Regions from separate parts of the Rhodococcus sp. P4_F3_2 genome, predicted to be linked through region 3. Evidence: riboswitches for the same ligand, from Rfam matches in the RefSeq annotation. Region 3 holds a riboswitch; each other region holds the start of a gene.
The links. A riboswitch is a leader RNA that binds a small molecule or an ion and turns the genes downstream of it on or off. The one in region 3 is predicted to bind cobalamin.
Positions count from the first base shown of each region.

Region 1 (2,260 bases), on a different contig from region 3:
CCCAGAACTTGCGCGAGCGTTCCTCCCCGCGTTGCGCCGCATCCTTGCGCCACGTCAGGGCGTTGATGCGATGCCCCAGAATGGCAAGCAGCGCAGGCACAGCGGTCAGCGACAGAACTGCCGCGCTCAGTACTGCTGCGATCGCACCGAAACCCAAAGACCGGATGACGGCCTGCGGGAAAACGAGCATGCCGCTGAACGCGCAGATCAGCAGCAGACCCGAGAACATGACGGTGCGACCCGCGGTCAGAACTGTCCGCTGCGCAGCCGCTCCCGGGTCCGAGCCCGAATTCAGTTCTTCACGGAACCGACCGACCACGAACAGTCCGTAGTCGATTGCAAGTCCCAACCCGAGAAGAGAAGCAACGTTGATCGAGAACGAGGACACATCGGTGATCAGCGTGAGGATTCGCAGAACCGCCAAGGCGCTCAAGACACTGAGTACACCCACGAACACCGGAACCGCCGCAGCGACGACGCCGCCGAAGATGAAGACCAGCAGCACCAGAGTGATCGGAATGGCGATGGCTTCGGCGACCACCAGGTCTTTCTCCAGCTTGGTGTTGAACGCGACGCCGACAACGGTATTACCCGCGAATTGTGCCTCGGCACCTTCAACTTCGAGCTTCGGCAAGAGATCGGCGAAAGTGGCCGGTGTGACGCCCGAGTCCGGTGCCAACGTGATCGCAACGGCCGCCATGGATCCGTCGTTCGAGAGCAGACTGGCCTTGGCCGCGGCGTCCGTTCCCCAATACGACTTCACCGACGCGGTCGGCACTTCCGTTTTGAACTGGTCGACGGCGGCCGTTACTGCCGGCCCGATGTCGTCGAGGGTCTTGCCGTCGGTGGGTGAGTAGATCGCGATGATGTCCGGGGTCTGCGGCCCGAGATTGTCTTCGATGATGTCCGCAACCTTCGCGGAGTCGCTGCCCGGATCGATGAAGCCGCCCTGGCTGAGCTTGCCGAACACTCCGAGTCCCCACACCCCACTGATGAGAACTATCAGAACCGCGAGGCTCAGTACCCACCATTTCCGGGCGACGACGGTTTGGGCCCAGCGTGTCATGTATCAACTCCGGTGTGTGGGGGCGTCTGGCCAGATCGACTGTAGTGGGCGTTTGGTCTTGAATCGGAAACGTCATGCATACTGCTCGAAGCACTTGCAAGCCACGCGTGTGGGGGAAGCCGGTCCGAATCCGGCGCTGACCCGCAACGGTAGGTCGATTCTCGGTAGTCACCGAGCGTCGGCAAGCCCGATTACCCACCGCGCGGTGTGCGACATCCATTCGTCGTGGTCTACGAAAAGGAAGTCCAGCAGGAGCTCTGGCCGAGTATCAGTGTGCGGGCGGAGTTGTCTGTCGGATTCTCATTCGTGGCTCAGAGCCCTTACGAGGTCCCCGTGTCACTTCAGTTCTCCCCGTCCCGCGCCGCCGCTGTTCTCATCGCGGTCGCCTTGGTTTCGGCAGGTTGTTCCAAAGGCCAGGAATCAGAGTCCGCGTCTGCTGCGGAATCCTTCGCACAGCCTGTGTCCGTGACCAACTGCGATCGAGAGATGACCTTCGACTCGCCGCCGCAGCGCATCGTGTCTTTGAACGGGCATGTCACCGAGGCGCTCATCGAAATCGGTGCGGGTGACCGGATCGTCGGTCGGGCGTACAGCGACAACCCGCCAACTGCCGAGACCGCCGATGTATTCAACAAGATTCCCAGCCTCTCCGATACGTTCCCCAGCATGGAGCAGGTTCTCGACGTCGACCCGGACTTCGTGGTCGGAGGAATGACCAGTGCCTTCAACGAGAAGCAGGGCCGTTCCCGAGACGCCTTCGGCGAGCGCGGAATCAACACCTTCTTGTTCTCCGAATACTGTGGCACCGGTTTCCCCGACATCGGATTGCTCGAGAACGACTACACGCAACTCGGTCGAGTCCTGGGCGTTGAAGATTCCGCCCGCGAGGTCGCAGAGGAGATCAGCGATGGTCTCGATACCGTCCGCGCTTCGGTCGGGGACGCGGCGCCGGTACCGACCTTCTTCTACGACAGTGGTGACCAGGTTCCGACGACTATCGGCGGAGTCGGCGTCGGTCAATTGGTCGCGGAATACTCCGGTGTCTCGAACATCTTCGCCGAAGGGACAAAGCCCTACATCGACGCATCGTGGGAAGCTGTTGCCGAGCGTGCACCCCAGGCGATCGTGGTCATCGACTACGGCGACAAGACGGCCGACCAGAAGATCGACTTCCTCCGTGCCCAGCCGTTGATG
Region 1 is NZ_JBFUJN010000003.1:114,397-116,656, reverse strand. Features, by position in the region: gene AC1DWA_RS04550 (MMPL family transporter) at 1-1,066, opposite strand, end outside; cobalamin riboswitch at 1,136-1,283, shown strand; gene AC1DWA_RS04545 (ABC transporter substrate-binding protein) at 1,400-2,260, shown strand, end outside.
Region 1: it holds a riboswitch for cobalamin, as region 3 does, so the genes downstream of both, AC1DWA_RS04545 (ABC transporter substrate-binding protein) here and AC1DWA_RS19095 (CbtB domain-containing protein) in region 3, are expected to answer to the same signal.

Region 2 (2,260 bases), on a different contig from region 3:
CGATCAGGGCGTGGATCAGCGCATCGCCGTCCTTGGCCGCCAGGCCGGGAACTGCGTCAGGGCCGTCGACCGGACCGAGGTCGTAACCGGCAGAACGCATTTCGGTGAGCAGATCGATTGCGCTCGCCGGAGTGTCGAGGCCGACGGCGTTGCCGATACGGGCGTGCTTGGTCGGGTACGCCGAGAGCATCAGAGCAACGCGACGCTGGGTGGTCGGAATGTGACGAAGCTTGCCGTGACGGACTGCGATGCCGGCGACACGGGCAGCGCGCTCGACATCGGGGACGTACGTGGACAGCCCGTCGGAGTCGATTTCCTTGAAGGAGAACGGGACGGTGATGATGCGACCGTCGAACTCCGGCACCGCCACCTGCGTCGCGACGTCGAGAGGCGACAGTCCGTCGTCGTTCTCGTCCCAGGTGGCGCGGCTACTGGTCAGGCACAGCCCCTGCAGGATCGGGACGTCGAGTGCAGCGAGTGCGGCGACGTCCCAGGCTTCGTCGTCCCCACCAGCGGACGCGGTGGCGGGCTTGGTGCCGCCGGCAGCAAGAACTGTCACGACCATAGCGTCGGCGCGGCGGAGCGTGCTCAAAAGTTCGGCTTCTGCGGTTCGCAGAGATGCGCAGTAGATCGGGAGCGCGGTGCCACCGGCCTCGGCGACCGCGTCGCACAACGCCTGGATATACCGGGTGTTTCCGGCCAAATGCTGGGCGCGGTAGTACAGAACTGCGATGACCGGACCGCTCGCCGAGTCGAGATCGGGCGCGAAATCAGCGATGCCCCAGGAAGGCAGGTGAGCCGGCGGCTCGAAACCGTGGCCGGTGAGCAGGACGGTGTCGGAGAGGAAGTGGTGCAACTGTGCCAGATTCTGTGCGCCACCCTCGGCCAGGTAGTTGTGCGCCTCGGCAGCAACACCGGCGGAGACCGTCGAGCACTCCATGAGGTCGGCATCCGGCGCGTGCTCGCCGCCGAGAACGACTACGGGCAGTCCGGAGGCGAGGACCATCTCCAAGCCGTCTTCCCAACTGCGACGGCTGCCGAGAATACGAACGATCACGAGGTCGACGCCGTCGAGCAAGGGCGGCAAGTCCTCCGAGACCAGCAAGCGTGAGGGGTTGGCCCAGCGATAGGAGACGCCGTCGCCGGCTTCCTGGCTGGCGCGGGCGCTCAGCAGATCGGTGTCGGACGTGGAGAGCAGAAGAATCACGGGTGAAGCCTTCCTGGGGTTTCGCGCCCCGTGGCACAGATCTGTCATCGACGGCGGTTGAGGGTCTGACTTGTGTTTCCGAGCGGAAACACGTCCCGCTCGAGCAACACTCACAGTGGCGCGACCGCACCGGACTTTCACCGGTTTCCTCAACTGCCGTCACTGGTGGTGGTGATGCTACCGGTCCGCAGAAGGCACTCATGACAGGTCGTACCCTGGAGCCATGCCCACGGACCGTTCACAGCCAGACGCGTGCCCGGGTGCACTGCAAGTTCACCACGCCGCCGACGGCGCGCTGGCACGCGTGCGCCTACCCGGCGGACTCCTCACCCCGGTCCAATTGCAGACGCTCGCCGACGCAGCGCGCGATCTCGGCAACGGGCAGATGGAACTCACCTCGAGGGGCAACGTCCAACTGCGCTCGGTCTCGGACCCCGAAGCCTTCGCGGCGCGAATCGCGTCGGCCGGCCTGCTGCCGTCCGCGACGCACGAGCGAGTGCGCAACATCCTCGCGTCCCCACTGTCCGGCCGTATCGGGGGCGTAGCCGACATTCGTGAACTGGTCCACCGTCTCGATTCGGCGATCCAAGCGGATCAAGCATTGGCGGATCTGCCAGGGCGAACCCTGTTCACCCTCGACGACGGGCGCGGAGACATCACCGGGCTACGGGGCGATTTCGGACTCCATGCGCGCAGCGCCACCGAGCATTCACTGGTGCTCGCCGGTCACCACACCACTCATCTCGTCCAGGCGGACGACGCCGTCGAATTGCTCCTCGAGGCGGCTCGATCATTCCTCGACGTCCGCGACAAGCACTGGCGCCTGGCCGAGGTTCCGGACGGAATCGAACGCACCCTCGAGCAGCTGGGTCTGAGCGCCGAGTCCACCGGTGCTGCGGACCTCACGCCGGATGCACGGCCCACCATCGGCTGGCTCGAGCAGCGCGACGGGACCGTAGCCCTGGGCGGAGGCTTGCGATTCGGGCTGCTCGACGCTCGGCTGGCCGAGTTCCTGGCCGCCGTCGACAAGCCCGTTGTCGTGACGCCGTGGCG
Region 2 is NZ_JBFUJN010000018.1:105,308-107,567, reverse strand. Features, by position in the region: gene cobN (cobaltochelatase subunit CobN) at 1-1,207, opposite strand, end outside; adenosylcobalamin (AdoCbl) riboswitch at 1,257-1,368, opposite strand; gene cobG (precorrin-3B synthase) at 1,431-2,260, shown strand, end outside.
Region 2: it holds a riboswitch for cobalamin, as region 3 does, so the genes downstream of both, cobN (cobaltochelatase subunit CobN) here and AC1DWA_RS19095 (CbtB domain-containing protein) in region 3, are expected to answer to the same signal.

Region 3 (2,260 bases):
GGTTCCACGGAGGCAATCTGCACCAGTCGCGCCACTACTCGCTGTACTTGGCGTTGCAGTTGAAGGCGCGTTACGAGGGCATCCCGACGCCGGTGTACGGACTGCAGGAAGTGCATCATCTGAGCTGAAATAGAACTGCTGTGCGCCTTTATTAACCGCCCGCGGTTAATAAAGGGTTCAGCGAAGGGCGTACTTTTTTGCTACTTCGGTGTTCTTGGTCGCGCGCTCGGTGAGGAAGGCGAATGCCAACCCGAGCACGAGCCAGAGCGTCGCCTGCGTAGCGAGCGAGGAAAGTCGGAACTCCCACAGCAGAGTTGCCGGGAAGTCCTCGCCCACCTCGTTGATGCCGGGAAGCGAGACGTAACCGATCGTGGCGATCACCAGGAACGCAGCCACTGGACCAGCGATGCGCACGCTGAGGAACTCGTGCCCGGAAACTGCCTTTGCCGCCGCTGCTGCCGCGGTGACGGACAGTAGCCCGAGAATCACGGCGGCCAGCCACAGCAGTGTGCGCTGGTTGATGGTGTCGGGATCTCCGACGGCCGGCGGATTGGCCGGGTACTTGAAGAAGGGCACGGCCTCGATGGCCAGCCAACCACCGACGGCGATGGTGATCGCCAACAACGGCCCGGACATTCCGGTGAGTCGTCGAGCGTAATTGGCAACGACCGAGAAGATCGCCCCGAGTGCCAGTCCGGCCAGCGCTGTGGCCAGGAACAGCCCGGCGCGCTGCCCGTCGCGGCTCACCAGTGGTTCTTCTTCGTCACCGTGCGAATGCCCAGCGGCTTCGCCGGCAACCTCACCGGTGGCGCTGTTGGCTTCTTCGATCGCAATGGCGGCATTGACGTGCGGTTCACCCAGCACGAATGCAACTCCGCCGGCAAGGATGCCTGCGATCAAACCAGCCAACAAACCACGAATGAGAAGCTTCGTGAAATTGTCGACTAGTGGCACGGCAGGCCCATCAAGTGTCGACCGTCGTGCATCAATTCATGCATGTACATGCCGGTGCGAGAGATAGCGCCCTGGTCGAATCCGACCAGGTAGAGAGCGAGCATCGCGAACAGAACTACTGCAGCGGCGAGGAAAGCAAGACGAGTCGAATCGATCGACGTATCGGGAGAATAGGCGAGAGCCATCGAAGCCTCCTGGGATTTTCGCGTCCCCTAGGTCCATGCGATGGCCGAAGTGTCTGGCTGTCGAAATAGTCGTGCCGAAAAAGGCACTTCACCTCGAATTACAGTGGCGCGACCGCTCCGGGCTTTCACCGGATTCCTGTCGGACCATCGCGTTTACATGCGAACTTTTGCACTACTGCCCGCACCGTGTCAACGCGTGAAGCCGAGATGACCGTCGATTGTGCCCGCCAAGGCGGGCACAATCGTTCGAGATCAGCTCTTTGCGGCGACGTCCAGGACAACTTCGAACTCGAGCAACGACGCACCCGAAGCGACGGGCTTCGCACGCTCGCCGGAATGGGCTTCGCGGGCAGGGCCGTCACGCCAATCGGCGAACGCCTGCTCGGACTCCCACTGCGTCACCACGAAGTAACGGCTCTCACCTGCGGTGGGGCGGAGGAGTTGGAATCCGAGAAAGCCCGGGGAGTTCTCGACTGCATGAGCGCGTGCTGCGAAGCGCTTCTCCAGTTCGGGGCCGGCGCCCTCGGGGACCTCGATTGCATTGATCTTCACGACTGCCATGCAAGCGACATTACCCGCGCACCTTCACCGCGTACCGTGACACTCGTGTTGCATGACGAAGGTGGAACAGGACAACCGATTCTGTTGTTGCACGGCCTCATGGGCAGCGCGAGAACGTGGCGACGCCAGGTGCCGTGGATCCGCGAGTTCGGCCACGTCTACACGTTCGACGCCGCCGGTCACAGCCGGCCCGCGCCGTCAGAGCTGACCACCGAGGCATTCGTCGACGACCTGGCATCTGCCGTTGCGTCCATCGAGGAGCCGATGATCGTGATCGGCCATTCGATGGGGGCTCTGCACGCGTGGTGCTTCGCCGCATCGCATCCCGAAAAGGTTTGTGCACTGGTCCTCGAAGACATGGCTCCGGATTTTCGCGGACGCACCGCCGCGGATTGGGCTCAGATGATCTCGGCGTGGCCGCAGCCGTTTGCTTCCGAGGACGCGATGAAGGAATTCTTCGGGCCCGTCGCCGGCCAGTACTTTCTCGACTCTTTCGACCGCCGCGACGACGGGTGGTACCTGCACGGCGAGGTGTCGACCTTCCGCGACATCTCGGAGGA
Region 3 is NZ_JBFUJN010000017.1:147,567-149,826, forward strand. Features, by position in the region: gene AC1DWA_RS19085 (flavin-containing monooxygenase) at 1-128, shown strand, start outside; gene AC1DWA_RS19090 (CbtA family protein) at 178-954, opposite strand; gene AC1DWA_RS19095 (CbtB domain-containing protein) at 945-1,139, opposite strand; cobalamin riboswitch at 1,165-1,303, opposite strand; gene mhuD (mycobilin-forming heme oxygenase MhuD) at 1,392-1,700, opposite strand; gene AC1DWA_RS19105 (alpha/beta fold hydrolase) at 1,746-2,260, shown strand, end outside.